Regions from separate parts of the Kitasatospora sp. NPDC057940 genome, predicted to be linked through region 1. Evidence: riboswitches for the same ligand, from Rfam matches in the RefSeq annotation. Region 1 holds a riboswitch; the other holds the start of a gene.
The links. Region 1 has a riboswitch for cobalamin ahead of ACFVTF_RS07595 (CoA-acylating methylmalonate-semialdehyde dehydrogenase). Riboswitches for the same ligand answer to the same signal wherever they lie in the genome.
Positions count from the first base shown of each region.

Region 2: it holds a riboswitch for cobalamin, as region 1 does, so the genes downstream of both, ACFVTF_RS30490 (FecCD family ABC transporter permease) here and ACFVTF_RS07595 (CoA-acylating methylmalonate-semialdehyde dehydrogenase) in region 1, are expected to answer to the same signal.

Region 1 covers NZ_JBHVPH010000003.1:383,183-398,046, forward strand. Annotated here, with positions in the region: gene ACFVTF_RS07555 (winged helix-turn-helix transcriptional regulator) at 1-133, opposite strand, end outside; gene ACFVTF_RS07560 (polysaccharide deacetylase family protein) at 246-1,070, shown strand; gene ACFVTF_RS07565 (NmrA family NAD(P)-binding protein) at 1,067-1,993, shown strand; gene cobF (precorrin-6A synthase (deacetylating)) at 2,060-2,827, shown strand; gene ACFVTF_RS07575 (enoyl-CoA hydratase) at 2,874-3,650, opposite strand; gene mmsB (3-hydroxyisobutyrate dehydrogenase) at 3,647-4,489, opposite strand; gene ACFVTF_RS07585 (enoyl-CoA hydratase/isomerase family protein) at 4,579-5,652, opposite strand; gene ACFVTF_RS07590 (acyl-CoA dehydrogenase family protein) at 5,652-6,791, opposite strand; gene ACFVTF_RS07595 (CoA-acylating methylmalonate-semialdehyde dehydrogenase) at 6,799-8,298, opposite strand; cobalamin riboswitch at 8,514-8,705, opposite strand; partial or broken gene ACFVTF_RS07600 (BlaI/MecI/CopY family transcriptional regulator) at 8,956-9,318, shown strand; gene ACFVTF_RS07605 (M56 family metallopeptidase) at 9,447-10,394, shown strand; gene ACFVTF_RS07610 (MarR family winged helix-turn-helix transcriptional regulator) at 10,606-11,136, shown strand; gene ACFVTF_RS07615 (ABC transporter ATP-binding protein) at 11,140-12,609, opposite strand; gene ACFVTF_RS07620 (ABC transporter permease) at 12,606-13,457, opposite strand; gene ACFVTF_RS07625 (ABC transporter permease) at 13,454-14,452, opposite strand; gene ACFVTF_RS07630 (ABC transporter substrate-binding protein) at 14,449-14,864, opposite strand, start outside.
Region 2 covers NZ_JBHVPH010000026.1:93,186-108,049, forward strand. Annotated here, with positions in the region: gene ACFVTF_RS30430 (multifunctional oxoglutarate decarboxylase/oxoglutarate dehydrogenase thiamine pyrophosphate-binding subunit/dihydrolipoyllysine-residue succinyltransferase subunit) at 1-667, shown strand, start outside; gene ACFVTF_RS30435 (DUF6104 family protein) at 794-973, shown strand; gene ACFVTF_RS30440 (DUF4097 domain-containing protein) at 1,199-2,107, shown strand; gene ACFVTF_RS30445 (PadR family transcriptional regulator) at 2,109-3,140, shown strand; gene ACFVTF_RS30450 (zinc-binding dehydrogenase) at 3,294-4,256, opposite strand; gene ACFVTF_RS30455 (NADP-dependent malic enzyme) at 4,380-5,573, opposite strand; gene ACFVTF_RS30460 (ABC transporter substrate-binding protein) at 6,583-7,512, shown strand; gene ACFVTF_RS30465 (amino acid ABC transporter permease) at 7,550-8,524, shown strand; gene ACFVTF_RS30470 (amino acid ABC transporter ATP-binding protein) at 8,521-9,318, shown strand; gene ACFVTF_RS30475 (CGNR zinc finger domain-containing protein) at 9,432-10,022, shown strand; gene sodX (nickel-type superoxide dismutase maturation protease) at 10,064-10,498, opposite strand; gene sodN (superoxide dismutase, Ni) at 10,722-11,117, shown strand; cobalamin riboswitch at 11,206-11,345, shown strand; gene ACFVTF_RS30490 (FecCD family ABC transporter permease) at 11,435-12,517, shown strand; gene ACFVTF_RS30495 (ABC transporter ATP-binding protein) at 12,517-13,293, shown strand; gene ACFVTF_RS30500 (ABC transporter substrate-binding protein) at 13,316-14,311, shown strand; gene ACFVTF_RS30505 (GNAT family N-acetyltransferase) at 14,389-14,864, shown strand, end outside.

The DNA.
Region 1 (14,864 bases):
CCAGCTGGCCGTGTCTGCACGGTTCCCGGCTCAACGCGAACAGCACGGCCACCGCCCACTTGTCGGCGATGATCTCGATCGCCAGCCGAGCCGGGCAGTCGGCGAGGAAGACACTGCCGGAGTACTCACGCATGACCCGACGGTAGCCCGCCGCCAGGAACCCGGAGGTACCTACCGCCTCACTAGCGTCCACTGCGGAAGCCGTCGAGCCGTCGATCAGGGGAACAGGGGAACAGGGGAACCGTATGAGGGCAGAGACCGAATGGCCGGGCGGGCGGAAGGTCGTCGCGCTGGTCACCGTCGCGCTGGAGCTGTGGTCACCAGGGCACTGGCCCGCCTACGCGCCGATGGCCGCGGCGTGGCCGCTGTCCGGCATCGACGACACGCACAGCACCTCCTGGGCGGACTACGGCGTCACCACCGGCATCCGGCGGCTGCTCGACGTCCTGGGTGACCTGCCTGCCACCGTCGGCGTCAGTGGACTGGTGGCCGAGCGGCACCCCGAGACCGTCGAGGCCGTGCACGAGGCGGGTCACGAGATCGCCGCACACTCCTGGGCCCAGGACGTGGTGCCCGCGCTGCTCGACGTCGATGCCGAGCGGGCCAACGTCCGTCGCTGCACCGAAATCCTTCACCGGGTCACCGGTGTTCGCCCGACGGGGTGGATGAGCCCGCGCGCCACCGGTTCGCGGCACACGGTCGACCTGCTCGCCGAGGCCGGCTACCGCTGGACCGGCGACCACGGCGACCACGACCTCCCGCAGGTCCTGTCCACCGTTCACGGTCCTCTGGTCTCCCTCATGCACAGCGACCACTCCGACGTCCGCGACGCCGCGGCCGGCCCGTACGCCTACCGCGACCTTCACCGTGAGCTGCTGAACCAGCTGCTCGCCGCCCCCGGCCCGGGCGTCTTCCACCTGACCATCCACGCCCACGTCGGAGGCCGACCGCTCCTCGCGGGCATGGTCGGCCAGATCCTCGACCACATCCGCGAGTCCGGCGACGTCTGGGTCGCCACCCACGCCCAGCTGGCCGAACACGTCCTGACACACCAGGGAGGAACCCCATGACCCACGTCCTCGTCATCGGCGGCACCGGGGCCATGGGCAGCCACGTGGTCCGCCGCCTGCTGGCCACCACCGACGCCACCGTCACCGTCCCCACCCGCCACCCGGAGTCCGCCCGCGCCACCGGACTCGCCGCCACCGCGCCCGACCGCGTGCGACTGGTCCGCTCCGACCCGGCGGCGCTCGAGGTCCTGATCGGGCAGGCGGACCACGTGTTCGCCAACACCGACTTCTTCGCGACGGGCAGCGCGGTGGGTGAGTACCGGCAGGGGCTGCACTTGCTGGCCGCCGCCGAGCGGGCCGGCGTGGAGCGCTTCATCTGGTCCTCGTTGGACAGCGCGGTGTCCCTGACCGGCCACCCCGTCCCGCATTTCGACAGCAAGGCCGCCGTCGCCGCCCACATCGGCCTGATGCGGTCGGAGGAGATGCTCCGCGAGGAGACCGACGGCTGGTACACGGACCACGTCTCGGTGCTGACCACGGCGCCGTACTTCGAGAACCTGCGGGACCGGCTCTCCCCCCGGCCGGACGGCAGGGGCGGCCTGGTCTTCAGGCTCCCCCTCGGCGCCGCCCACTACCCGCTCGTCGCCCTCGACGACATCGCCTGGTTCGCCTGCCACATGTTCGACAACTGGCAGTCCTGGGGCGCCCGCGACCTCGCGGTGATCGGCGACAGCCTCACCGGCGACGAGATCGCCGCCACCTTCGCCCAGGTCACGGGCACCCCCAGCACCTACGTCCCGATGCCGCACGACGACCTGCGCACCGCCGCCCCCGGCTTCAGCCACGACTACGCGGCGATGTTCCGGTTCTTCGCCGACCGTGACCTCTACGCCCGAGACCGGGACATCGACCTCCTGCGCCGCCTGCACCCCGACGTGATGACCTTCGAGGACTGGCTGCACCACACCGGATGGACGGGATGACCATCGCGACGCGCCCCTCCCGGCTGCCAGCGTGATCAGGGCGTCCCGGACGGCAGAATTCCTCCCATGCGGAACAAGCGGAGCATTCTCGTCATCGGCATCGGCGCGGGCGACCCCGACCACCTCACTCTGCAGGCGGTCAAGGCACTCGCCCGCACGGATGTCTTCTTCATCCTCGGCAAGAACGAGGAACGGCAGGACCTGATCCAGCTACGGCACCGGATGCTGACCGAGCACGGGCGGCCCGGGCACCGCGTGGTGGAGGTGCCGGACGCGGAGCGGGACCGGACCACCCCCGCGTACGCGGCCGCCGTGGACGACTGGCGCGTCCGCCGTTCCGATCTGGTCGAGCGGTTGGCCGTCGAGCACCTCGGTGAGGGCGAGACGGGCGCGTTCCTGGTGTGGGGGGATCCGAGCCTCTACGACAGCGTCATCGCCGTGGTGGAGGACGTACGGGCCCGCAGCGCCGTCGCGTTCGACTACGAGGTGATCCCGGGCATCAGCAGCGTCTCCGCACTCGCCGCCCGCCACCGCACCACGCTGACCCGGGTGGGCCGCCCCGTGCAGATCACCACCGGCCGCCGGCTGGCCGAGGGCTTCCCCGAGGGTGTGGACGACGTCGTGGTGATGCTCGACGGCCGCGCCGCCTTCGCCGGGATCGACCCCGAGGGGCTGGAGATCCACTACGGCGCCTACCTCGGCACCCCCGACGAGATCCTCGTCGCCGGCCCGCTCGCCGAAGTCGCCCCGCGGATCCGCGAGCTGCGCGAGTCGGCCCGCGAGCGCAAGGGCTGGATCATGGACACCTACCTGCTGCGACGCTCCGGGAGCTGACCGGCGTGCGCCGCCCCGGACGAGGGGCGGCGCACCGGGCGGACTGTCAGCGGTTGCGGAACTCCGGCGGGCGCTTCTCGGCGAACGCCGCCATGCCCTCCTTCTGGTCCGCCGTCGCGAACGTCGCGTGGAACAGACGCCGTTCGAAGCGGACGCCCTCGGCGAGCGTGGTCTCGTACGAGCGGTTGACGCTCTCCTTGAGCATGACCGCCGCCGGGGTGGACATCGCCGCGATCGTCCCGGCCACCGCCAGGGCCTCGGCCAGCAGTTGGTCCGCCGGGACGATCCGGGAGACCAGGCCGGCCCGCTCGGCCTCCTCGGCGCCCATCATCCGGCCGGTCAGGCAGAGTTCCATCGCCTTCGCCTTGCCGACCGCCCGGGTCAGCCGCTGCGAGCCGCCGATGCCCGGGATCACGCCGAGCTTGATCTCCGGCTGCCCGAACTTCGCGGTGTCCGCCGCCAGGAGGACGTCGCACAGCATCGCCAGCTCGCAGCCGCCGCCCAGCGCGTAGCCCGCCACCGCCGCGACCACGGGCTTGCGCAGCGCGGCGAAGCGGTCCCAGGCGGCGAACCAGTCGCCGAGGTAGGCGTCGACGAAGTCGAGCGACTGCATCTCCTTGATGTCGGCGCCGGCCGCGAAGGCCTTCTCCGAGCCGGTGATCACCAGCGCGCCGATCTCCTGGTCACGGTCGAACTCGGTTGCCGCCTGCACGACTTCGTTCATCAGCAGGGTGTTGAGCGCGTTGAGCGCCTTGGGCCGGTCGAGCGTGATCAGCCCCACCCGGCCCTTGCGCTCGACCAGGATCGTCTCGTAGCCGGTCACTTGCCGTCCTCCCTCAGGGTGGTGATGATCGCCGAGAAGTCCAGGCCGGCGCCACCGTCGGCCTGCGCGAAGTCCGCGTACAGCTGTGCCGCCCTGCGTCCGAGGTCCGTGGGCAGGCCCGCGGCGTCGGCGGCCCCGGCGGCGAGGCCGAGGTCCTTGGCCATCAGGGCGGCGGCGAACCCGGCCGCGTAGTCGCGGTTGGCCGGGCTGGTGGGCACCGGCCCGGGGACGGGGCAGTTGGTGGTGAGCGCCCAGCACTGGCCGGAGGCGGTCGAGGCGACGTCGTAGAGGGCCTGGTGGCTGAGCCCGAGGCTCTCCCCGAGCACGAAGGCCTCGCTGACCGCGATCATCGAGATGCCCAGGATCATGTTGTTGCAGATCTTCGCGGCCTGCCCCGCTCCGGGGGATCCGCAGTGCACGACCTTGCGGCCCATCGCCTCCAGCACGGGTCGGGCCGCCTCGAAGTCCGGCTCGGCGGCTCCGACCATGAAGGTGAGGCTGGCGGCCGTGGCACCGATGACCCCGCCGGAGACCGGCGCGTCCACGGCCCGGTGCCCGGCGTTCACGGCCAGGTCGTGCGCCGCCCGGGCGTCCGCGACGTCGATCGTGGAGCAGTCGACGAAGAGCGTTCCCGGGCGGGCGGCGGGGAGCAGGTCGGCGTAGGCGGCCAGCACGTGCCGGCCGGCCGGCAGCATGCTGATGACGACGTCGGCCTCCCGCACCGCCTCGGCCGCGGACGGCGCCGGACGGACGCCGCCCTGCTCCGCCCGCCGCAGCGCCTCGGGTGCCAGGTCGTAGCCGGTCACGGTGTGCCCGGCCTCGGCGAGGTTGGCGGCCATCGGGCCGCCCATGTTGCCGAGTCCGATGAATCCGATGACTGCGTTGGATCCGTTGACTGCGTTGGATCCGTTGACTCCGTTGGGGTGGGTCACCAGCGCTCCAGGGGTGTGGTGGGGGCCAGGCCGAGTTCCCGGTCGCCGAGCGGGGCGAAGTAGCGGGCCACCGCGGCCGGCCCGACGGCGCTCAGCGTCGACGGGTTCCACCGCGGGGAACGGTCCTTGTCGATGACCTGGGCGCGGATCCCCTCGGCCAGGTCCAGCGTGGAGAGCGCCGCGCAGGAGGTCCGGTACTCCTGGTCGAGGACGGCCTCCAGCGGGCCGAGGGTGCGGGCCCGGCGCAGCGCCGCCAGGGTGGCCTTCACGGCGGCGGGCGAGTTGGCGGCGATCCGGTCCGCGGCCTTCTTGGCCTCCGGTTCGCCGCTGTCCCGCAGGCGGTCGAGGATCTCCTCCACGGTGTCGGCCCCGTAGCAGTGGTCGATCCAGGCCCGCCGGCCGTCCAGCACGCCGGCCGGTACGGGCCCGACGTTCCGTTCGAGGGCGTCGTGCACGGGGAGTTCGGCCAGGTCGTCCAGCAGCGCGGGCAGCCGCTCGGCCGGGGCGAAGTGGTCGGCGAGGCCGCAGAGCAGCGCGTCACCGGCGTCGACGGAACCGGCGGTCAGGGCCAGGTGGGTGCCCAACTCGCCGGGCGCGAGGGCGAGCAGGTAGGTGCCGCCGACGTCGGGGACGAAGCCGATGCCGGCCTCGGGCATGGCGACGCGCGTGGTCTCGGTGACGATCCGGACGCTGCCGTGGGCGGAGACCCCGACGCCGCCGCCCATCACGATGCCGCTCATGAGCGCGACGTAGGGCTTGGGGTAGCGGGCGATGCGGGCGTTGAGGCGGTACTCGTCGCGCCAGAACTCCTCCACCGCGCCCGGGTCCGCGCCGGTGGCGGCGCGGTGGATGGCGACGATGTCGCCGCCGGCGCAGAAGGCCCGCTCACCGGCGCCGGTGATGACCACGGTGTGGACCCGCTCGTCCTCCTCCCACGCGTCCAGGGCGTCGGAGATCCTCCGCACCATGGCGTGGGTGAGGGCGTTCAGGGCCGCGGGGCGGTTGAGGACGATCAGGCCGGCCCGGCCCTCGCGGTGGACCAGGACCTCGTCGAGGTCGTTCCCGGCCATCACGCGGCCCCGGTCAGGCCGCGGGCGACGATGACGCGCATGATCTCGTTGGTTCCTTCCAGGATCTGGTGCACCCGCAGGTCGCGGACGATCTTCTCGATGCCGTACTCGGCCAGGTAGCCGTAGCCGCCGTGCAGTTGGAGCGCCTGGTTGGCCACCTCGAAGCCGGTGTCGGTGGCGTGCCGCTTGGCCATCGCGCACAGCTGCGGCGCCCTCGGGTCCCCCCGGTCCAGGGCCGAGGCGGCCCGCCAGAGCAGCGACCTGGCGGCCTCCAGCTCCGTGGCCATGTCGGCGAGCCGGAACTGCAGTGCCTGGGCGTGCAGCAGCCGGGCGCCGAACGCCTCGCGGTCCGCCAGGTAGCCGGTGGCCCGCTCCAGGGCCTCCTGCGCTCCGCCGAGGGAGCAGGCGGCGATGCCGAGCCGGCCGCCGTTCAGCCCGTTCATGGCGATCCGGAAGCCCTCGCCCTCGGCTCCGAGGAGGCGGTCGGCCGGGAGCCGGACGCCGTCCAGCCGCACCTGGCGGGTGGGCTGGGCGTTCCAGCCCATCTTCTTCTCGTCGGGCCCGAACGAGACGCCGGGGTCGTCGCGTTCGACGACGAACGCGGACACCCCGCCGGCCCCCGGCCCGCCGGTGCGGGCCATCACCAGGTAGACCTGGGAGACGCCGGCGCCCGAGATGAACTGCTTGACGCCGTCGAGGACCCAGTGGTCCCCGTCCCGGCGGGCGCGGGTGGTCAGTGCCGCCGCGTCCGAGCCCGCGCCGGGCTCGGTGAGGCAGTAGCTGGCGGGGGTCGCCATGGCGCTGAGGCCCGGCAGCCACCGCGCGCGCTGGGCGTCGCCGCCGTAGCGGTCGATCATCCAGGCGACCATGTTGTGGATGGACAGGTAGGCGGCGATGGACGGGCAGCCGGTGGCCAGCGCCTCGAACACGAGCACGCCGTCGGCACGGCTGAGTCCGGAGCCGCCGGACTCCTCGCGTACGTAGACACCGGCCAGGCCGACGTCCGCCGCCTTGCGCAGCACGTCCACCGGGAAGTGCTTGGCCTGGTCCCACGCGACCGCGTTCGGCGCCAGGTGTTCGCGGGCGAAGGCCCGGGTGGTCGCCGCGATGGCGAGCTGGTCCTCGGTGAGGTCGTGCACGGCGTCCTCAGCCCATCGTCGGGATGGTGAAGCTCGCGCCCTCCTTGACCCCGGAGGGCCAGCGCGAGGTGACGGTGCGGGTGCGGGTGTAGAAGCGGATCGAGTCCGGCCCGTGCTGGTTGAGGTCGCCGAACCCGGAGCGCTTCCAGCCACCGAAGGTGTGGTACGCGACCGGCACGGGGATCGGCACGTTGACGCCGACCATGCCGGTGTTCACCCGGCGGGCGAAGTCCCGGGCCGTGTCGCCGTCCCGGGTGTAGATGGCCACGCCGTTGCCGAACTCGTGCTCGCTGGGCAGGCGCAGCGCCTCCTCGTAGTCGGCGGCGCGGAGCACGGTCAGGACGGGGCCGAAGATCTCCTCCCGGTAGATCCGCATGTCGGGCGTCACCCGGTCGAACAGCGAGGCGCCGAGGAAGTAGCCGCCCTCGTGGCCCTCCAGCCGGAAGTCCCGCCCGTCGACCACGAGTTCGGCGCCCTCCTCGACCCCGAGGTCCAGGTAGCCGCGGACCCGCTCCAGCGCGTCGGCGCCGACCAGCGGGCCGAAGTCCGCCGCCGGGTCGTCCGAGCGCCCGACCTTCAACGCGGCGATCCGCTCGACCAGTTTGGCCACCAGGGCGTCGGCGGTCTCCTCCCCCACGGGGACGGCCACCGAGATCGCCATGCAGCGCTCGCCGGCCGAGCCGTAGCCGGCGCCGATCAGGGCGTCCGCGGCCTGGTCGAGGTCGGCGTCCGGCATCACGATCAGGTGGTTCTTGGCGCCGCCGAAGCACTGCGCCCGCTTCCCGTGCGCGGCGGCGGTGGCGTAGACGTACTGGGCGATCGGCGTGGAGCCGACGAACCCGACCGCCTGCACCCGCGGGTCCTCCAGCAGGGTGTCCACGGCCTCCTTGCCGCCGTTGACGACGTTCAGCACGCCCGGCGGCAGCCCGGCCTCCAGGAACAGTTCGGCCAGGCGCAGCGGCACCGAGGGGTCGCGCTCCGAGGGCTTGAGGACGAAGGCGTTGCCGCAGGCGAGGGCGGGTGCGGCCTTCCAGAGCGGGATCATCGCCGGGAAGTTGAACGGCGTGATGCCGGCGACCACGCCGAGCGGCTGGCGCATCGAGTACACGTCGATGCCGGTGCCCGCGTTGTCGCTGAACTCGCCCTTCAGCAGGTGCGGGATGCCGGCGGCGAACTCCACGACCTCCAGGCCGCGTTGGATGTCGCCGTGGGCATCGGCCACGGTCTTGCCGTGCTCGGCGGACAGCAGCCGGGCCAGCTCGTCCTTCTCCTGCTCGACGAGTTGGAGGAAGCGCAGCAGGACGCGGGCCCGCCGCTGCGGGTTCCACGCGGCCCACGCGGGCTGGGCCTGCGCGGCGTCGGCGATCACCGCCTCGACCTCGGCCCGGCCCGCCAGCGGCACCCGGGCCTGCACCCGGCCGGTGTTGGGGTCGTACACGTCGCCGAAGCGACCGGAGGTGCCGGCGGTGGGCTTGCCGGCGACGAAGTGGGTCAGTTCTCGGACCATCGGGTTCCTTCTCTCGACAGGGTGGGGAGAGGAGGAGGATCGGAGGCCGCCGCCCGTCGGCGGGCACACGGTGGTGCGCCCCTCGGCACGGGCGTACGGCGGCAGCACGGAACGTCAGGGCGTGGACGCCCCGGCGGCCGTGGGCACGGGACGACCAGGAGCAGCAGTGGAGCGGGAGCAGCCCGGAGTCATGCGTGTCGTCTCCATCCTCGTGGAAAACACGGAACACCCGCGGCCGGTATCCTGACTCCCGGATCACCGCACGCCCCCAGGCCTTCCCGGCTGGCTGCCAGTGGCCTTCGTCTGCGAGGACGAACTCCCCGGTCACAGTGGCGGGACCGTGCCGGACTCACACCGGCTTCCCTGACACCGCGGACCTGTCCTCGACCATATAGTTGGACGTCCTAGTAAGTCCAGAGGCCCGCACGCGCGTTGCGCCATCGGGTTCCCGCCGCGCCGAGCACCACGCGACCGGGCGGCGCCCGCGATCAGGCACCCGGCAGCGCCGCGCCACGAGCCCGTAAAGTTAGCTGAGGCACACCTAAGCAACACAGGTCGAGCCCATCTTCGCCATACCGGCGCGGGCGGGCCTCGGCCGCCGGCCGCCGTCGGCACCGGGGGTGTGCCTGCCGGGAGTGTCGGGACAGGGAGAACGATGTGAGGGACGGTCGGGACGCCAGGCGTCCGCACGGGGAGCTGGTCGCGGACGTGCTGGCGGTGCTGTGGGCGGCCGGCGAGCCGCTGACCGCCCAGCAGGTCAAGGAGGCGCTGGACCACGGGCTGGCCCGCACCACCGTGGCGACGATCCTCACCCGCCTGCACGAGAAGGGCACCCTGGTCCGCAGCCGCCCCGCGCGGTCCTTCGCCTACGCCCCGGTGGAGGACGCCGCCGGACTGGCGGCCGGGCGCATGCGCCGGGAGTTGGAGAAGGAACCCCGGCGGGACCTCGTGCTGAAGCGGTTCGTCTCCTCCCTGTCCGAGGACGACGAGGACGTCCTGCGCAGCCTGCTCCTCGAAGCCCGAGCCGATGCCCAGGCCGGGGCCCGGACCGATGCCGGGGCCACAACCGCGACCACGACCACGACCACGACCACGACCGCGACCGCGACCGCGACGGACTCCGGCAGGCCCGAGCGCGAGGACGACGCATGGGCCTGATCCTGGCGATCGTCGCCCTGGCCCTGCTGCTCCCCTGGGCCGCGGCGCCCGCCGCACGCCGCCTGGCCCTGCTGCTCCCTCCGCGCGAGGCCTCGCTCGCACTCACGGGCGGAGCCGTCCTGCTGGCGGGCGGCACCGTCGCGGCACTCGTCGGGCTGTTCCACGTCCCGTTCCTGGCGGGCCTGGAGCACCTGCCGCTGTCCGGCGTCGTCGCCCGGTGGCCGGCCGTGGTGCCGGTGTCCTGCGCCGCCGGGGCCGCGCTGGCCGTCCAGGCCGTACGGCTGACGCTGCGCTGGCGCGGGCACCGCGTGCTCCTCGCCCGCGCCTGGGGCCTGACGGCCGATGCGACGAGCGACGGCGACCTGCTCGTGGTCGCGGGCGAGGAGGCCGAGGCCTTCGCCCTGCCAGGCCACCGGGGGCGCCCCGGCCGCGTCGTCGTCTCGACCGGCATGCTGCGCGCGCTGGGGCCGGAGGAGCGCGCGGTGCTCCTCGCCCACGAGCGCGCCCACCTGCGCGGGCGCCACCACCTGCTGTCCGCCGCCGCCGACCTCTCCGCCGCCGTGCACCCGGCGCTGGCCCGGCTGCGGGTCGACCTCGACTACCACCTGGAACGCTGGGCCGACGAGCAGGCCGCCGCCGCGGTCACCGACCGGCGCACCGCCGCGACCGCCATCGCCCGGGCGGCCCTGGCCGGATCACCGCCCGCCCGCCGGGGCGCCGGGCCCCTGCTGTCCGTGAACACCGGCCCCGTGCCCCAGCGCGTCCGGGCCCTCCTGGGCCCCGAACCCGCCCGCCCGACCGGCCGCAGGGCGCACGCCGCCGTCGCCCTGGTCGCCGCCGTCACGCTCGCGGCCCTGCTCGGCGCGGCCTTGGCCTACGGGCTGCACGAGTACGTCGAGTACGCGGCCCGGGCCCTGAGGGATCACGGCACGGTTTGACGACATCGATGTAGACCAACCGTGCGGGTCCGGGTATGGTGAGGCTCGGCTGACCCGTGCGGGCCTTGGCGCTGCCGCCCTCCGGCGATCAGCAGCCGCGTCCACTCCGGCCCGCGTCCACTCCGGCCCGCGGGCTCGGCGTCCCCGCGCGGGTGCCGCCAGCATGGCCCCGGACCGAGAACACGGCGGCCACCGGACGATGGGACCTGGTGTGTACGACGGGAGGACGGGCTCGACGAGCCCCTTCGAACAGACCGTCTACCTCCTGTCGACGGCCGGCCGGGCGGTCGACCGGCTGCTGGCCGACCGGCTCGACGCGAGGGGAATGGGCCCGGCCCATCAGGCGATGCTGTCCGCACTCGCCCAGTTGGGGCCGCACGGGCGCCGCGACCTCACCGAGCACGCCGCCGCCGCAACCGGGACCGACTCCGCCCAGGCCCTGGACGACCTCCTGTCCGCAGGCCTGGTGCACTCCATGGTCGTCCAGATCGGCGGGCGGCAGGAGGTGCTGACGATCACCCCGGCCGGGCAGGCGGCGCTGGACGTGCTGCACGACGACGCGTCCGCCGTCCAGGGCGACCTGCTCGCCTCGTTGACGAAGGGCCAGCGCGCCGAACTCAACTCCCTGCTGCGGCGGGTGTGCACGGCGGCCGCCCGCGGCGCGGGACGCCGCGCACCCTCGCGGCCGGGCCCCGGCTGGGTGCTCACCGGCGGACAGCGCCGGCGGTGGGTCGCCGAGTAGGAGTCAGCGGACGCCGGCGGGCTGCTGCGCCGCGAGCGGTGCGGGGTGGGGGCCCGCGAGCGGCAGGACGTGGTCGGCGCGGCCGGTGACGAGGGGGAGGTCGTGGCTGACGAGGACCACCGCCAGGCCCCGGCTGGTGCGCAGGTCGTCGAGGAGGTCCATGAGCGCGGCGGTGGTGTCGGTGTCGAGGGCGGAGGTGACCTCGTCGCAGAGCAGGACGTCGGGTTCGGCGGCCAGGGCGCGGGCGAGGGAGACGCGCTGGCGTTGGCCGCCGGAGAGTTCGTGGGGGTGGCGGGTCGCGTAGTGCGGGGGCAGGCCGACGGCGGTGAGCAGGTCGGCGACGCGCTCCTCGCACCGGGCGGAGGGGAGGCCGAAGTGCAGCTTCAGCGGCCGGGTGAGGGTGGCCCCGACGGTGTGGGCCGGGTTGAGGGCGCCGAGGGGGTTCTGGGGGACGAGCTGGATGCGGCGGCGCTGGTCGCGACTGCGGCGCCGGTAGGACGGGGCCAGGTGTTCGCCGTGGAGGACGACGCTGCCGGACTCGGGCCGGTGCAGGCCGGCCAGGGTGCGCAGCAGCGTGCTCTTGCCGCATCCGGACGGGCCGGTGATCCCGGTCAGCGTGCCGGGCATCAGGACGAGGTCGAGGGCGGCGAAGACGCGGTGGCGGGTGCGGACCGCGCCGAAGCCGGCGCTGAGCGCCTTCACCTCCACGACGGGCGAGGTTCCGGAGGCGGCCCGGGGACGAACCCGTGCGGCCGGCACGGCCGCAGCCGGCGCCGCAGCAGGGGCCGGGGCCGCCGCAGGGCGGTCGGGCCACAGGGCCAGGACGTCGTCGGCGCAGCGGGCGACGAAGTCGGGGTCGTGGCTGGTGAGCGCGATGGCGAGGCCGTCGGACTCGGCGATCTCGCGCAGCAGGTCGGCGATGTCGTCGCGCAGGGCCGGGTCGAGGCCGGCGGTGGGTTCGTCGAGGAGGAGGATCTCGGGCCGTCGGGCGAGGGCGCGGGCGAGGGCGACACGCCGCTGCTGACCGCCGGACAGGCCCGCGGGGCGGCGGTGTTCGAGGCGCTCGTCGGCCGGCAGGCGGACCGCGCGCAGCAGGTCGGGCACGGAGGTTCGGCGGCGGTCGGCGGCGGTCTCGGTCAGGAGGCGGTCGACGCGCATGCGCGGGTTGAGGCCGGAGCCGGGGTCCTGGCCGACGAAGGCGAGCTTGTGGCGGCGAAGGCGGCGCAGGTCCTCGGGCGGGAGGGCGAGGATGTCGTGGCCGAGGACGTCGACGGTGCCGGTGGTGACGCGGGCGCCCGGCGGGAGGGCTCCGGCGAGGGCGCGCAGGAGGGTGGTCTTGCCGGCGCCGGAGGGGCCGGTGACGGCGGTGACCCGGCCCGGGGTGAGGGTGAGGGTGGCGCCGGTGAGCAGGGGCGTGTCCGCGAGGGCGATGGACAGGCCCGTGGCGCGGGCGGCGGGGGCGGCGGTGCTCACAGCGGGGTCTCCGGGGTCGGCCGGGCGGGGGCGAGGGCTTCGGCGGCGAGGTTGACACTGATGGCGAGCAGCCCGATGGCCAGGCACGGCGCGCCGACCGCCCAGGGGTTGAGGGTGATCCCGGCGGCGTTCTCGCGGATCATCAACGCCCAGTCGGCTTCCGGGGGTTGGGGGCCGAGCTGGAGGAAGGCGGCGACCGAGACGATGTAGACGCCTTCGACGAAGCGCAGGCCGAACAGGGCGAGGAGGGTGGAGCGCAGGTTGGGCAGCACCTCGCGGACCGTCAGGTGCCACAGGCGTTCGCCGCCGACGGCCGCGGCCTCGACGTAGCCGGTGGCGGCGATGGGGGCGGCTGCCGCGGCGACGATGCGCACGGCGTAGGGGATGCCCAGGAGGGTGGCGGCGGCCGCGACGGCCAGGCGCCCGCCGGCGGGCCAGGCCAGGGCGATGAGCATGATGGCGAGGACGGAGGGCAGGAGGATCGTCAGGTCGGCGGCGCGTTCGATCCACCGGCCGAGCCGGGGCCGCAGGACGGCGAGGATGCCGAGGACGGTGGCCGCCGCCGTGACGACCAGGGCGATGGCCACGGCCGTGGCGATCAGGGGTGCGCCGCCGGTCAGCAGGCGGCTGAGGACGTCGCGGCCGAGCTGGTCACCGCCGAGCGGCGCGTCGCCGCCTGATCCGGCGTAGGGGATGGTGACGGGGGTGTCGATGGGGTGCGGGGCGAGGAGCGGCCCGGCGAGGGCGAGGAGGACGAGCAGGAGCGCCGGGACGGCGCGGACGAGCACGCGCCCGCTGCGCCGGGTGGCGGGCGCGGGGGCCGCTGCGGTCGGGGCATCGGCGGTCATCGGCGCTCCTCTCCGAGGGCGGTGGTGCGGATGAGGTCGGCCAGCAGCAGGAGCAGGCTGATGGCGGCGCCGGCCGCGGCCACGACTCCGGCGACGAGCGGGGTGTCGCGGTCGGCGATGGCCCCGGCCAGGACGGCGCCGATGCCGGGGTAGTTGAAGAGGGTCTCGACGACGACGGTGCCGCCCAGCAGCATGCCGGCGGAGGTGGCGATGCCGACGGCGATGGCGGACAGGGCGCCGGGGAGCATGTGGTGGCTGAGGACGCGTCGGCGCGCGAGGCCGTCGAGGACGGCGGCCTGGACGTGCGGCAGCGCCGCCTGGTCGGCGAGCGCGCCGCGCACGATGCGGGTGTTCCAGCCGATCTGGGGGATGGCCAGCGAGAGCACCGGCAGGACGAGCATGGTCCAGGACTCGGGGGCTCCGTCGGGGCCGGTGAGCGTGACGGCGGGCAGCCAGCCGGTCCACTGGGACAGCAGGAGCAGGAGGGCGACGGAGACGACGAACTCCGGGAGGGCGAACGCGGCGGTGGAGGCGGCGTCGATGGCGCGGTCGGTGCGTCCGCCGGGGCGCAGGGCGGCCCAACTCCCGAGCGCGAGGGCGCCGACGGTGCTCAGGGCGAGGGCGATGGTGCCCAGGAGCAGGGTGTTGGGGAAGGGGCCGGCGAGGATGTCGGTGACGTGCTGGCCGCGCGCGGTGACGCCGAGGTCGCCGGTGGGCAGGCCGGTCATCCAGTCCCAGAAGCGTTCGACCACCGGGCGGTCGAGCCCGAGGGCGCTGCGGCGGGCGGCGAGGTCGGCGGCGGTGACCCCGCGGTCGGCGGTCGCGCCGGCGGCGTCGCCCGGGAGCAGTTCGACGGCCGCGAAGACGCCGGCGAGCAGGACGACGAGCAGGGCCAGACGCCGGGCCGCCTGACGGGCGACCCGGCCCGCACCGGGGAGGATGCGGGCCGGGGCGCCCTGCGGCGCGCGGGCGCCGGCCGGCTGAAGCGTGGTCAACGCGCCAGCCAGGTCTTCTCGAGCTGGACGCGGCCGTAGCCGGGGAGCCTGGGCAGGTCGCGCACGGCGGCTCCGGCGAGGTCGATGCCGTCGGCCATGCCCCACAGCAGGTAGCCGGACTCGGCGAACTCGATCTCCTGGAGCCGGTGCAGCAGCTTGTCGCGCGCGGCGGCGTCGGCGGTGCCCATGGCCGTGCGGTAGGCCTCGTCGAACGCGGGGTCCTTGAAGCCGGACTCGTTCTGGCCGGCGTCGGAGAGCATCGTCTTGGAGGCGAAGAAGACGACCGAGTCGTTGGTGCCCCAGTACGTGGTGTAGAGCGGCGCCTTGAGCCAGGTGGCGTCCCAGAAGACCTTGGAGTCCTGCTTCACGACGTTGATCTTCACGCCGGCCTCGCGGACCTGGGTGGCGAACA
Region 2 (14,864 bases), on a different contig from region 1:
GCTGCCGCACGGCTACGAGGGCCAGGGCCCGGACCACTCGTCCGCCCGCCCGGAGCGCTTCCTGCAGCTGTGCGCGCAGAACAACATGACGGTCGCCATGCCGACCCTGCCGTCGAACTACTTCCACCTGCTGCGCTGGCAGGCGCACAACCCGCACCACAAGCCGCTGGTCGTCTTCACCCCGAAGTCGATGCTGCGTCTCAAGGCCGCGGCGAGTGCGACCGAGGAGTTCCTGTCCGGTTCCTTCCGCCCGGTCATCGGTGACAACACCGTCGACCCGGCGCAGGTGCGCAAGGTCGTCATCACCGCCGGCAAGTTCTACTACGACCTGGCGGCGGCCCGCACCGAGCGCGGCGTCACCGACACCGCGATCGTCCGGGTCGAGCGGCTCTACCCGCTGCCGGTGGCCGAGCTCCAGGAGGAGCTCGCCCGCTACGGCGACGACGTCCAGTTCGTCTGGGCGCAGGAGGAGCCGGACAACCAGGGCGCCTGGCCGTTCATCGCGATGAACCTGGTCGACCACCTCCAGGTCGTCGTCGGCCGCAGCGCCAACGGCTCGCGGCTGCGCCGCGTCGCCCGCACGACGGCCTCGTCCCCGGCGGTCGGCTCGGCCAAGCGGCACGCCGCCGAGCAGCAGGCGCTGATCGAAGAGGTCTACTCGCTCTGAGGCCCTGACGCCCCGAGGCGCTGGAGCACCGACGCCCGCGGCCCCCGTCCTCCCCTGGGAGACGGGGGCCGCGGGCGTCCCCGACTATCCTGACCAGGTCAATCCCCACCGGACCGGAGTGAACCCGTGTACTTCACCGACCGCGGCATCGAGGAGCTGCAGAACCGGCGCGGCGACGAGGAGGTCACCTTCGAGTGGCTGGCCGAGCGACTGCGCGAGTTCGTCGACCTCAACCCGGACTTCGAGATCCCGGTCGAGCGGCTGGCCACCTGGCTGGCCCGGCTCGACGACGAGGACGACGAGTGACCGGTGCGGTGCCGTCGCACTGAACCGCTGACGAGGGGCCCGGCAGGCGATCGCCTGCCGGGCCCCTCACGCATCCGCGCCCACCCGTAGGGGGCGCCTCGGGGGCGGCTCCGGGACGGCTCCGGGGCGGGATCCGGGACGGCACGCTTGACTTGCGCGTCACGCGATATATCGTCTTTAAAAGAGAACGCGATACATCGCGATCGGCAACGGGAGGCGGCAGAGATGAGCCAGTGGACGGTCGAGGGTCCCGAGAGGATCACCATCGACGAGGCGGTCCGGGCGCTGCACGTGCGGATCATCGAGGGCACGGTGAACGTGGTGGCGGCCGAGGGCCCGGCCCGCCTGGAGGTCACCGAGCTCCAGGGCGAGCCGCTGCACGTGACCCTGGTGGACGGCGTCCTGACGGTCACCTACAAGGACATCAACAGCTGGGGCGAGTTCGGCGACCGGCTCAAGTCGGTCGACGCGGTCAAGGGCTTCTTCAGTTCCTTCAAGCGCAAGCGCGTCGCCGGCGTCACCCTGACCGTCCCGGCCGACGCCGAGGTCAAGGTCGGCACCGTCTCGGCCGGCGCCACCGTCTCCGGGATCACCGGGCACGTCTCGGTGCAGAGCGCCAGCGGCGACGCCACCCTGGTCGGCCTGACCGGCCGCACCGAGGCCAACACCGTCACCGGCGACGTCGACGCCCAGTCGGTGGCCGGCCAGCTCAAGGTCAACACCGTCTCCGGCCAGCTCACCGTCGTCGCCGGCACCGCCGACCGGATCCAGGCCAACGCCGTCACCGGCGCCGTCACCCTGGACCTCGACGTCGCCAACCCGGCCGACATCAAGGTCACCACCGTCAGCGGCCCGGTCGTCATCCGGATCCCCTCGCTGGCCGATGCCAAGGTCGAGGCCGGCTCCACCAGCGGCGACATCTCCAGCACCTTCGACGGCCTCAAGCTCAGCGGCAGCTGGGGCGCCAAGCGCCTGTCCGGCCAGCTCGGCGACGGCCGGGGCAGCCTCGCCGTGACCACCGTCTCCGGCGGCGTCACCGTGCTGCGCCGCCCCGACCCCGAGGACGAGGCGCCGGTGGTCGTCAAGGAGCTCCCGGCCGGACTCGGCAAGCCCGACCTCACCAAGGAGGCGTGAGATGACGCCCGTGTTCGGCCACGGCCGGCTCCGGCTCTACCTGCTGAAGCTGCTCGACGAGGCCCCGCGGCACGGCTACGAGGTGATCCGCCTGCTGGAGGAGCGCTTCCAGGGCCTGTACGCGCCCTCCGCCGGGACGGTCTACCCCCGGCTCGCCAAGCTGGAGCAGGAGGGCCTGGTCACCCACAGCACCGAGGGCGGCCGCAAGGTCTACCGGCTGACCGACGCCGGGCGCGCCGAACTGGAAGCCCGACAGGGCGAGTTGGACGACCTGGAAGTGGAGATCCACGACTCCGTGGCGCAGCTCGCCGGGGCGATCCGCGAGGACGTCCGGGACAGCGCCAAGGACCTGCGCGAGGAGCTGTGGCAGGCCGCCCGGCAGGCCCCCCGGCCGGACCGCGCCGAGGGCGGGGACCCGTGGTCCGGCCCGTGGGGCGACAACGAGTCCTGGCAGCGCGCCAAGGAGGAGTTCGCCCAGTTCAAGCGGCAGGCCAAGGACCAGGCCAAGCGCGCCCGGGAGCAGGAGAAGGCCGCCAAGGCCAAGGCGAAGGCCGCCGAGGAGGAGGCCCACCGGCTGCGCGAGCAGGCCAAGGCCTCGCGGACGGCCGCGCAGCAGGAGGCGCTGCGGATCAAGCGCCGGGTCGAGCAGCAGGTGCGCGAGCACGCCGCGAAGGGCGACTGGCCGACCGGCCTGGCCGAGGGCCTGGCCGAGCTGACCAAGGGCCTGTCCGGGCTGGCCGACGCGGCCCGCTGGGGCCAGCCGGCCGACGGGCCGGCCGAGGAGGTCACCGTCACCCGGATCGACCTGGACAAGGACGAGCCGACCACGCCGACCGCCCCGGCCGACCTGCCGCCGTGGGCGCGGACCGACCCGGACGGCGACCCGGCCCGCGAACTGGAGCGGCTGCTCGACCGCTTCCGCGACCAGGTCCGCGACGCGGCCCGGGACGGCGGCGTGAGCGGCGACAAGCTGGCCGAGGCCCGCTCGGTGCTGGGCTCGGCGGGCGAGCGGCTGAAGCGCCTGCTCGGCTGACCGGCAGGCCGCCGGACCACCACCGGCCCGGCACGCTCCGCGGAGCGTGCCGGGCCGGTCCGCGTCAGGGCCGCACCGGCGTCGGGGCCGGACGACGCCAGGGCCACAAGGCGTCACGGCGTCACGGCGTCACGGCGTCACGGCGTCACGGCGTCACGGCGTCAGCACGATCTTGCCGAAGACGTCGCCCTTGGCGAGCCGCGCGAAGCCGTCCCGGGCCTCGGCCAGCGGCAGCACCGAGTCGATCACCGGCCGGACGCCGCTGGTCGCGCACAGCGAGAGCAGCCCGGCCAGTTCCTCCTTGGTCCCCATCGTCGAGCCGACCACCTTGAGCTCCAGGAAGAAGATCCGGTTCAGCTCGGTGGCGCTCGGATTGGGGCCGGAGGTGGCACCGGAGATAACGATGGTGCCGCCCGGGCGCAGCGCCTTCACCGAGTGCGCCCAGGTCGCGGCGCCGACCGTCTCCATCACCGCGTCCACCCGGGCGGGCAGCCGGGCGCCGCTCTCGAAGGCGGCGTCGGCGCCGAGCTCGACCGCCCGGCGGCGCTTGGCCTCGTCCCGGCCGGTGACCCAGACCCGCAGCCCGGCGGCCTTGCCGAGGACGATCAGCGCGGTCGCCACGCCGCCGCCCGCGCCCTGCACCAGGACGGTGTCACCGGGCTTGACCCCGGCGTTGGTGAACAGCATCCGGTAGGCCGTCAGCCAGGCCGTGGGCAGGCAGGCGGCCTCTTCGAAGCTGAGTTCGGCGGGCTTGGGCAGCAGGTTCCAGGTCGGCACGGCCACCTGCTGGGCGAAGGTCCCCTGGTAGCGCTCGGTCAGGATGGACCGGGGTTCGTCCGGGCCCACCCCGTGGCCGCTCTGGCCGATCACCGAGTGGAGGACGACCTCGTTGCCGTGCTCGTCGACACCGGCGGCGTCGCAGCCGAGGATCATCGGCAGCCGTCCGGCGGGCAGGCCGACCCCGCGCAGCGACCACAGGTCGTGGTGGTTGAGGCTGGCGGCCCTGACCGTGACCACGCTCCATCCGGGGCGGGCCTGCGGCTCGGGGAGTTCACCCAACTCCAGTCCGCCGAGCGGGTCATCGGCGTCGATACGTGCGGCGTAGGCAGCAAACATGCTGCGGACGATAGCCGCGCCGGCCGGGGCCGGGAACCACGCGCGGGTGTGACGCGTGTCCCGGCCCCGGCCGTGTCGGCGGCGCCGCTGCTCCGGTCCTGCCCGGCAGCGGCGCCCGGATCGTCAGATCCGGGCCACGCCCTCGGCCCGGGCGGCCTCGGCGACGGCCTTGGTGACCGCCGGGGCGACCCGCTCGTCGAACGGCGAGGGGATGACCTTCTGCGGCGTCAGCTCGTCGGCGACGACACCGGCCAGCGCCTTGGCGGCGGCCAGCTTCATGCCCTCGGTGATCCGGCTGGCCCGCACCTGGAGGGCGCCGGCGAAGATGCCGGGGAAGGCCAGCACGTTGTTGATCTGGTTCGGGAAGTCGCTGCGCCCGGTGGCGACGACCGCCGCGTACTTGTGCGCGACCTCGGGGTGGATCTCCGGGGTGGGGTTGGCCATCGCGAAGATGAACGCGCCCGCGGCCATGGTCGCGACGACCTCCTCCGGCACGGTGCCGCCGGAGACGCCGATGAACACGTCGGCGCCGGCCAGCGCGTCGGCCAGGGTGCCCCTGAGGCCGGTGCGGTTGGTCAGTTCGGCGATCTCGGCCTTGACGTCGGTGAGGTCGCCGCGGCCGTCGTACACCACGCCCTTGCGGTCGCAGACCGCGACGTCGCCGATGCCCGCCGCCACCAGCATCTTGGCGATGGCGATGCCGGCCGCGCCGGCGCCGGAGATGACGGCCCGCAGCGAGCCGATCTCACGGCCGGTCACCTTGGCCGCGTTCCACAGGGCGGCGGTGGTGACGATCGCGGTGCCGTGCTGGTCGTCGTGGAAGACCGGGATGTCCACGGCCTCCTGGAGCCGGCGCTCGATCTCGAAGCAGCGGGGGGCGGAGATGTCCTCCAGGTTGACGCCGCCGAAGGAGGGCGCCAGCCGCACCACGGTCTCGACGATCTCGTCGACCTCGGTGCAGGCGAGCGCGATCGGCACCGCGTCCACGCCGCCGAACTGCTTGAACAGGATGGCCTTGCCCTCCATCACGGGCAGGGAGGCCTCCGGACCGATGTCCCCGAGGCCCAGCACGGCGGTGCCGTCGGTGACCACGGCGACGGTGTTGGACTTCCAGGTGTAGTCGTTGACCAGCTCCGGCTGCTCGGCGATGGCCGTGCAGACGCGGGCGACACCGGGCGTGTAGGCGAGGGACAGGTCGTCCGCGTCGCGCACCGGGACGGTCGCCCGGATCTCCATCTTGCCGCCGCGGTGGAGCGCGAAAACGGCGTCGACCGGATCGACGGTGTCCTGGGTGCTGCTGATGATCTCCGCTGCCACGATGACCTCTTCGTCATTGATCTGGCGAGGGTGCGCGACCGACGGACAGGACGACCCGTCCGGAAACCGGAAACCGGGTACGCCGAAGCGGACCCGGGGGGCTGGGTCGGGGCGCTGCCGTCGGGCGGCGCCCTCGGATGAGGGTTTTATGGGTCTTGTTGGTCCGCGTAGTGCTTCCGGGCCGAGCGTAGGACGGACCAAGGCATCGCACCTATGCCTTTTCGTCCTCGTCACGTGCAGTTCATCGCCGAGCTGTCGCCTCATTGGGGCCCGGCGTCGGAAGCGCCGGGCTCCGGCGGCGGCAACGGTGATGGCGGCACGCGCACCCGCAGGAGTGAACGCAGACGCGCTGGGGAGTCGGCGTCCCGGATACGGAGCCACGTGATGACTTCCGTTCCCGGACACCCCGAGCCTGTCGGGGCTCGGCGGTCTGGTTCGAGCGTTCGGGGGTCACCCGGTACCGAATTCTGACACACCCGCCGCCGGGCCCGGCAGGGCGGGATGGCCGGATCGCGTGTCCGCCATTCCGCGTACACCCGCGCGTCACCGTGGCGGCCGCACGCCCCCGCGCCGTGGCCGACGGCGGCATCCGCGCCGGGGCGGCGGGCCTCCGGGCACCGGGCGGAGGGATCTGCATACTTATGCACGGGGTGACAGGAACACGGAATAAGTCCGAATAGCGGACAGCCCGGGCCCTCGTTATCCGATTTTGATCTGGATGAGGGCCATCTGACCGTCCACAGATGGCAGGATTCCCCCCATCTCGGATCGAGCCGGCCACTGGTCGAGGCGGTTCGCTCGACGTCCACCTCGGCGGAGGGTGGCGGAAGCAGTACCCCGTAGCAACCTGTGCGGCCCTGCCGCGCAGGCATCGCACCACCCGGCCCTGCACGTACGACGACGTACAGCGAAATACACCCGTACAGCGCCGCACGGCCCTGCCAGCCCGGTGTGCCGCCCCCCGCGGCGCGCTCCGCCCGCCCCTCTCCCTCAGGAGGAGATCCCCCTCATGACCCCGCGTACCCAGCGCACCCGGCTTCTCGCGGCCGGCGCGGTCGCCGCCTCCGTCACCCTCGTCCTGACCGGCTGCAGCAGCAGCAAGAGCGACGGTGGCAGCGGCGCGCCCAACGCCTCCACGACCGTCAACGCGGTCAAGGCCGACGACAAGCTCGCCGCCCTCGTCCCCGCCGACGTCAAGTCCTCCGGCAAGCTCGTGGTCGGCGCGGACGCCTCGTACGCGCCGGACGAGTTCAAGGACGACAGCGGCAAGGTCATCGGCATGGACGTGGACCTGGCCAACGCCATCGCGGCCAAGCTCGGGCTGAAGGCCGACGTCCAGGACTCCGGCTTCACCGCGATCATCCCCGGCATCCAGTCGAACAAGTTCCAGCTCGGCATGTCGTCCTTCACGGACAACAAGGAGCGCGAGCAGATCGTCGACATGGTGACCTACTTCAACTCCGGCAGCGCCATCGCGGTCAAGAAGGGCAACCCCGACAAGGTCGACCCCGCCGACCTGTGCGGCAAGAAGGTCGCCGTCCAGACCGGCACCACCCAGGCCGACGAGATCAAGGACACCCGCAACCCGGACTGCGCCAAGGCCGGGAAGCCGGGCATCCAGAACGACGGCGACAAGTTCGACCTCCAGACGGACGTCACCAACGCCGTCGTCTCCGGCCGCGACCAGGCGATGATGGCCGACTCCCAGGTCGTCGACTACGCGATCAAGCAGGCCGGCGGCCAACTGGAGAAGCTCGGCTCCACCTACGGCGTGGCCCCCTACGGCGTCGCCGTCGCCAAGGGCTCCAAGCTCACCCCCGCGATCCAGGGCGCCGTCCAGTCGCTGATCGACGACGGCACCTACAAGCAGATCCTCACCAAGTGGGGCGTCGAGTCCGGCGCCCTCGACAAGTCGACCGTCAACGGCGCCGTGAACTGACCGTCCGCCTGCTCCATCTCTCCCCCGAGGCCACACCGTGAACTCTCTGGACAAGGGGAAGGCGGAGGAGGGACGGCCTGAGACCATCAAGGCCGTCCCGGTCCGCCACCCCGGACGCTGGGTGGGCGCCGTCGTCATCGCCCTGCTCGCGGCGATGCTGCTGAGCGCCCTCTTCACCAACCCCGCTTTCAAGTGGGACATCGTCGGGCAGTACCTGTTCCACGACAGCATCGTGCACGGCATGGTCGTCACGCTGGAACTGACCGTCCTCTCCATGCTGATGGGCGTGATCGGCGGCATCGTCCTCGCCGTGATGCGCCTGTCCCCGAACCCGCTGCTCTCCGGCACCGCCTGGATGTACATCTGGGTCTTCCGCGGCACCCCGGTGCTGGTGCAGCTGGTGTTCTGGAACTTCCTCGGCCTGATCTGGGCCAAGCTGTCGATCGGCGTCCCGTGGGGGCCGGAGTTCTGGTCCGCGGACACCAACGTCCTGATCCCGACCTTCGTCGCCGCCCTGCTGGGCCTCGGCCTCAACGAGGCCGCCTACATGGCGGAGATCGTCCGCGGCGGCATCCAGTCGGTGGACGAGGGCCAGACCGAGGCCGCCCACGCGCTCGGCATGAGCCGGTTCCAGACCATGCGCCGGATCGTCCTGCCCCAGGCCATGCGGGTGATCATCCCACCGACCGGCAACGAGACCATCTCGATGCTCAAGACCACCTCGCTGGTCAGCGTGATCTCCCTGGAGGAGATCTTCCGGGCCGGTCAGGTCATCTACTCCCGGAACTACCAGAACATCCCGCTGCTGATCGTGGTCAGCCTCTGGTACCTGTTCTTCACCTCGCTGCTGACCATCGGCCAGTACTACATCGAGCGCTACTACGCCCGCGGCTCCAACCGGACCCTCCCGCCCACCCCGTTGCAGCGGCTGCGGGGCCTGTTCGCCGGGAAGCCCGCCCCGAAGACCGGCGCCGACGTCGTCCCGGGGCTCGAGGGAGGTGGTCACGTATGACCGACCTGAGCAAGACCCCGGCCGCCGCCACCGGACAGCCGATGGTCCGCGCCGAGGGCGTCCACAAGTCCTACGGCTCCGTGCACGTGCTCAAGGGCATCGACCTGGAGGTCAAGCAGGGCGAGGTGTTCTGCCTGATCGGCCCCTCCGGCTCCGGCAAGTCGACCTTCCTGCGGTGCATCAACCACCTGGAGAAGATCAACGGCGGACGCCTCTGGGTGGACGGCGAACTGGTCGGCTACCAGCAGAAGGGCGACAAGCTCTACGAGCTCAAGGACCGCGAGGTCGCCGTCAAGCGGCGCGACATCGGCATGGTCTTCCAGCGCTTCAACCTGTTCCCGCACATGACGGCCGTCGAGAACGTCATGGAGGCGCCGGTCCAGGTCAAGGGCGAGAGCAAGGCCGCCGCCCGGGAGCGGGCGATGGTCCTGCTGGAGCGGGTCGGCCTCGCCGACAAGGCGAAGAACTACCCCTCCCAGCTCTCCGGCGGCCAGCAGCAGCGCGTCGCGATCGCCCGCGCGCTGGCCATGAAGCCCAAGCTGATGCTGTTCGACGAGCCCACCTCGGCGCTCGACCCCGAACTGGTCGGCGACGTCCTCGACGTCATGCGCGGCCTCGCCGAGGAGGGCATGACCATGGTGGTCGTCACCCACGAGATGGGCTTCGCCCGCGAGGTCGGCGACGCGCTGGTGTTCATGGACGGCGGCGTGGTGGTCGAGTCCGGCAACCCCCGCGAGGTGCTCACGGACCCCCGGCACGAGCGCACCCGCGCCTTCCTCTCCAAGGTGCTGTAGAACCGTACCGACCGGCGCCCGGCAGGCTGCTCCTGCCGGGCGCCGACGTTTTCCCCACCCAGGTAATAGGCTGGACGCAATCAGCCCGTTACCGACCTTCTGGAAGGACCTCCGTGGAGCTCGCCTCTTACGCCGATCTCGCCGTTCGGCTGGTGAACACCGAGGAGCCCGGGCGCGGCACCGACACCCTGACGTCCGTGGACGCGGTGCGCGGCCTGTTCTCCGACTCCTCGCGGGCCGCCGCACAGGCCGACGAGTCCGACCTGCCCCGGCTGCGGGCGGTGCGGACCAGGCTGCGCGGGGTCTTCGAGGCCGCCGCCGAGGGCGACGAGATCCGGGGCGTCGACCTGCTGAACAGCCTGCTGATGGAGTACCCGGTCAGCCCGCTGGTCTCCGGGCACGACTACCTGGACGACGCCGGCCGGCCGCGCTGGCACCTGCACCTGGCCGACAACTCGCCCACCGCCACCGCGCACTTCAGCGCGGTCGCCTGCATGGGCCTGGCCGTCCACCTGACCGAGCTGGGCGCCGACCGGCTCGGCATCTGCCAGGCCGCGCCCTGCCGCAACGCCTACCTGGACACCTCGACCAACCGCTCCCGCCGCTACTGCTCGGACCGCTGCGCGACCCGCGCCAACGTCGCCGCGTACCGGGCCCGCAAGCGCCAGGAGGCCGAGGCCGCGGCACTCGGCGCCGCCGGCTAGGCACTGGCCGGGCCGGGCAGGGCAGGGCAGGGCTCAGAGGGTCAGAGCTCGTCCGCCCAGACGCCCAGGCGGCGGGCCAGGCCCGGCACCCGGGCCAGCCGGGTGCCCAGCAGCAGCCGCTCCAGCCGCCGCCCCGGCGCCAGCCAGGCCGGGCGCGGGCGCAGCCGCAGCAGCACCCGGCCGAGCACCAGCTCGTCCGGGACCGGGCCGTAGCTGCGGCTGTCGCTGTCCACCGGCCGGTTGTCGGACAGCAGCCACCAGCCCCTCGGACGCCGCTCGGCGGCCCGCTTCACCACCAGCAGGTCCTGCTGGAAGGGGTGCCGGAAGAGCACCACCGCGCCGGGCCGGATCGGCGCGCCGTAGCGCACCAGCAGCTGGTCGCCCTCGCGCAGGGTCGGGACCATCGACGGGCCCGCCACGTCGACCAGCCCGAACGGCACCGCGCCGCCGCCCCGCCCCCGGGGTTCCGTGCCCATCGGTTCCGCGCCCGCCGGTTCCGTGCTCCGCGCCACGACTCCTCCTCCCGGACCGCCCGGTCCCAGTCTGCCGTACGGACCGTCACCCCGTTCGATCCGTTCGATGTCCGGATTACCCCGGTTCCGGGTCCGCCTTTTGCCCTAGGCCCACCGCCCGATCGCGAAACCCCGGGTGCGGAAGGGTAATCTCGGGCGCGGGAAGACGATCTAAGGAAGGACTCCCATGTTCTCTCGTCTGTTTGCACCGCGCGCCACCGCCCACGCCCACTGTGACCTGCCCTGCGGCGTGTACGACCCGGCGCAGGCCCGGATCGAGGCCGAGTCGGTCAAGGGCACCCAGGAGAAGTACCAGGCCAACGAGGACCCGGCTTTCCGCACCCGCGCCCTGATCATCAAGGAGCAGCGTGCCGAGGCCGTCAAGCACCACATCTCGGTGCTGTGGAGCGACTACTTCAAGGCCCCGCACTTCGAGAAGTACCCGCAGCTGCACCAGCTGATCAACGACACCCTGAAGGCCGCCTCGGCCGCCAAGGCGTCCACCGACCCCGCCACCGGCCAGGCCCTGCTGGACCTGATCGCCGAGGTCGACAAGATCTTCTGGGAGACCAAGCAGGCCTGAGCCTGACGCGTCGCCACCCGACCGCCCCCGTCCGCGAGCCCGGACGGGGGCGGTCGTGCGTCCACGCCCCATCCGGGCCCGGTAAGGGTTGCCTAGCCTTTGTGGCTGTTATGCTGCCAGGGCGTCCGAGGGGGAAGTCCGGTGCGAATCCGGCGCTGACCCGCAACGGTGAGCGCGGCCCTGGTGGCCGCGCCAGCCCGATCGCCCCCGGCCGCTGAACTCCCGACAACTCGCCGTGGACTGCGAGGGGATGGCGCCCGGACCCGCCCCCGACCGGTGCCTCCCCCGCGCACCCGCGGCCCGAGGCAAGGCGCACCGTGAGCAGCACCGCAGCCGCGGGCAGTGGCGCAACGAGCCCGCCCGCCCGCCGAATACCCGCCCTCCCGCTCGCCGTCGGCCTGGCCGCCGCCCTGCTGCTCTCGCTGCTCTGCGGCGTGGCGCTGGGCGCCTCCGGGATCGGCCTGCCCCGCGCCCTGCGGCTGCTGGCCGCCGGGCTGACGGGCGGACGGCTGGAGGCGGAGGAGGCCGCCGCCTACGCGATCGTCTGGGAGATCCGGCTGCCGCGCGCCGTACTGGCCGCCGTGGTCGGCGCCGGGCTGGCCGCCACCGGGGTCGCCGTCCAGGCCCTGGTGCGCAACGCGCTGGCCGACCCGTTCGTGCTCGGCATCTCCTCCGGCGCGGCCGTCGGCGCCAACGCCGTGCTGCTGCTCGGCGCCTTCGCCTCGCTCGGGGTGTGGGCGATCTCGGCCTCCGCGTTCGGCTCCGCGCTGGTCGCCATGGTGCTGGTCTACCTCGCGGCGCGCACGGCCTACGGGCTCACCCCGCTGCGGCTGGTGCTCACCGGCACCGCGCTCTCCTACGGCTTCTCCGCCGTCACCGCGCTGATGGTCTTCGCGGCCGCCCGCGGCGAGGCCGCCCGGGACGCCATGATGTGGCTGCTCGGCAGCCTCGGCGGCGCCACCTGGGGCTCGGTGCCGATCGCCGCCGCCACCGTGCTGGCCGGCCTGGCGTACCTGGCCTGCGCCGCCGGCCGGCTGGACGCGCTCGCGATGGGCGACGAGACGGCCGCCTCGCTGGGCGTGGACCCGGACCGGCTGCGCCGCGAGCTGTTCGTGGTGACCGCCGCCGTCACCGGCACGGTGGTGGCCGTCAGCGGGGCGATCGGCTTCGTCGGGCTGATGGTGCCGCACCTGGCCCGGATGCTGGTCGGCGCCGGGCACCGCCGGGTGCTGCTGGTCGCGCCGCTCGCCGGGGCGCTGCTGCTGGTCTGGGTGGACATCGTCTCGCGCACCCTGCTGGCGCCCGCCGAACTGCCGGTCGGGGTGGTCACCGCGGTGCTCGGGGTGCCCAGTTTCCTGCTGCTGATGCGCCGTCGCGGCTATTCCTTCGGAGGCCGCTGATGGATCTCGCCCTGGACTCCGTCTCGGTCGAGCTGGCCGGCGCCCGGCTGGTCCACGACGTCACCCTGGACGCCGCCGCCGGGCAGGTGGTCGGGCTGGTCGGGCCGAACGGCAGCGGCAAGTCGACGCTGCTGCGCTGCGTCTACCGGGCGCTGCGGCCGGCCGCCGGGGCCGTCCGGCTGGACGGCGCGGACCTGCACGCGCTGACCACGCGCGAGGCCGCCCGGCGGGTGGCCGCACTCCCCCAGGAGCACTCCGCCGAGTTCGACTTCACGGTGGCCGAGGTGGTCGCCATGGGCCGGCTGCCGCACCGGCGCGGTCTGGGTCCTGTCCTGGGCGGCCCGGGCGCGGACGACCACGCGCGCTGCACCGAGGCGCTGCGCAGGGTCGGCGCCGAGCAGTTGGCCGAGCGGGGCTTCCTGAGCCTGTCCGGCGGCGAGAAGCAGCGGGTGCTGATCGCCCGCGCGCTGGTCCAGGAGCCCCGGCTGCTGGTGCTGGACGAGCCCACCAACCACCTGGACATCGCCCACCAGTTGGACGTGCTGGCGCTGGTCCGGGAGGCCGGCCCGACGGTGCTCACCGCGCTGCACGACCTCAACCTGGCGGCCGGCCACTGCGACCTGCTGTACGTGCTGCGGGCCGGCCGGATCGTCGCCTCGGGGCCGCCCGCCGAGGTGCTCCGACCCGCCCTGCTGGCCGAGGTGTTCGGCGTCCGGGCCACTCCCGTCCGGCACCCGGTGACCGGCGCCGTCCAACTGCTCTTCGACCGGATCTGACCCACCCCCCGAAGGAACCCCCGTGCGCACCAAGGCCGTTGCCATCACCGCCCTGCTCACCCTCGGGCTCACCGCCTGCGGCGCCGAGATCGCCCCGAGCGGCGACGCCACCGCCGCCTCCGCCCACTACCCGGTGACCGTGGAGAACTGCGGCACCAAGCTCACCTTCCCGCAGAAGCCCGCCCGGACGGTGACCAACGACGTCGGCATCACCGAGCTGATGCTCGCCCTCGGCCTGGCCGACCGGATGGCCGGCTACGTGATGCCCGACGACAAGGGCCGGGTCGACCAGGTCGCCTGGAAGGACGGCTACCAGCAGACCACGTGGCTCTCCAAGAAGGAGATCACCAAGGAGATCGTGCTGGGTGCCAAGGCCGACCTGGTCTTCGCCGGCTGGCACTACGGCTTCGACGAGGGCCGCGGCTTCACCCCGCAGGCGCTGGGGGACCTCGGCATCCCCTCGTACGTGCTCAGCGAGTCCTGCCGCAGCGGCAAGGGCACCGAGCGCGGCGTGATGTCCCCGCTGGACGCGCTCTACACCGACCTGGCCAACCTCGGCGAGATCTTCGACGTCCGCGACCGGGCGGACAAGCTGGTCGCCGGCTTCAAGGCGCAGGTCGCCGCCGCCCCGCAGCCCGAGCGCCGACCGTCCGTGTTCCTGTACGACAGCGGGCAGGACAAGCCGTACACCGCCGGGAAGTTCGCTGCGGCCGACGAGATCATCGCCAAGGCCGGCGGGACCAACGTGATGGGCGACCTCGCGGACACCTGGGTCACCGCCGGCTGGGAGAGCGTGGTCCAGCGCGACCCCGAGGTGATCCTGATCAACAACTACGGCGAGACCGGCGCCGACGCCAAGCGCGCCTTCCTGAAGTCCTTCCCGCCGCTGGCCGGCGTCTCGGCGGTCAGGAACGACCGGATCTTCGTCCTGGACTACGTCGACCTGGTGGAGAGCCCGCGCAACCCGGCCGCGATCACCGCGCTGGCCGACTATCTGCGCACCGTCCCCGCCCGCTGACCCGCCTGCCCCCGCCTCCCGCCCGGGCCCCGATCCGGGCCTGGGCCGGAGGCGGGGGCGCGCAGTAGGCTCGCGGCATGATCCGCACCGCCGTCGTGACCGACGTTCCCGTCATCCTCGCCCTGATCCGCGAGCTCGCGGAGTACGAGAAGGCCCCGCAGGAGGCCGTGGCCACCGAGGAGCAGCTGCGCGACGCCCTGTTCGGCGCCGACCCGGCGCTGTTCGGCCTGATCGCCGAGGACGACGCCACCGGCGAGCCGGTCGGCTTCGCGGTCTGGTTCCTCAACTTCTCGACCTGGCGCGGCACCCACGGGATCTACCTGGAGGACCTCTACGTCCGCCCGCAGTCCCGCGGCGGCGGCCACGGCAAGGCGCTGCTGCTGGAACTGGCGCGGATCGCCGTCGAACGCGGCTACGCGCGGGTGGAGTGGTCGGTGCTCGACTGGAACACTCCCTCGATCGACTTCTACAAGTCCCTCGGCGCGGTGCCGATGGACGGCTGGACCGTCTACCGGCTCACCGGCGAGGCGCTCGCCGCCGCCGGCGGCGGACA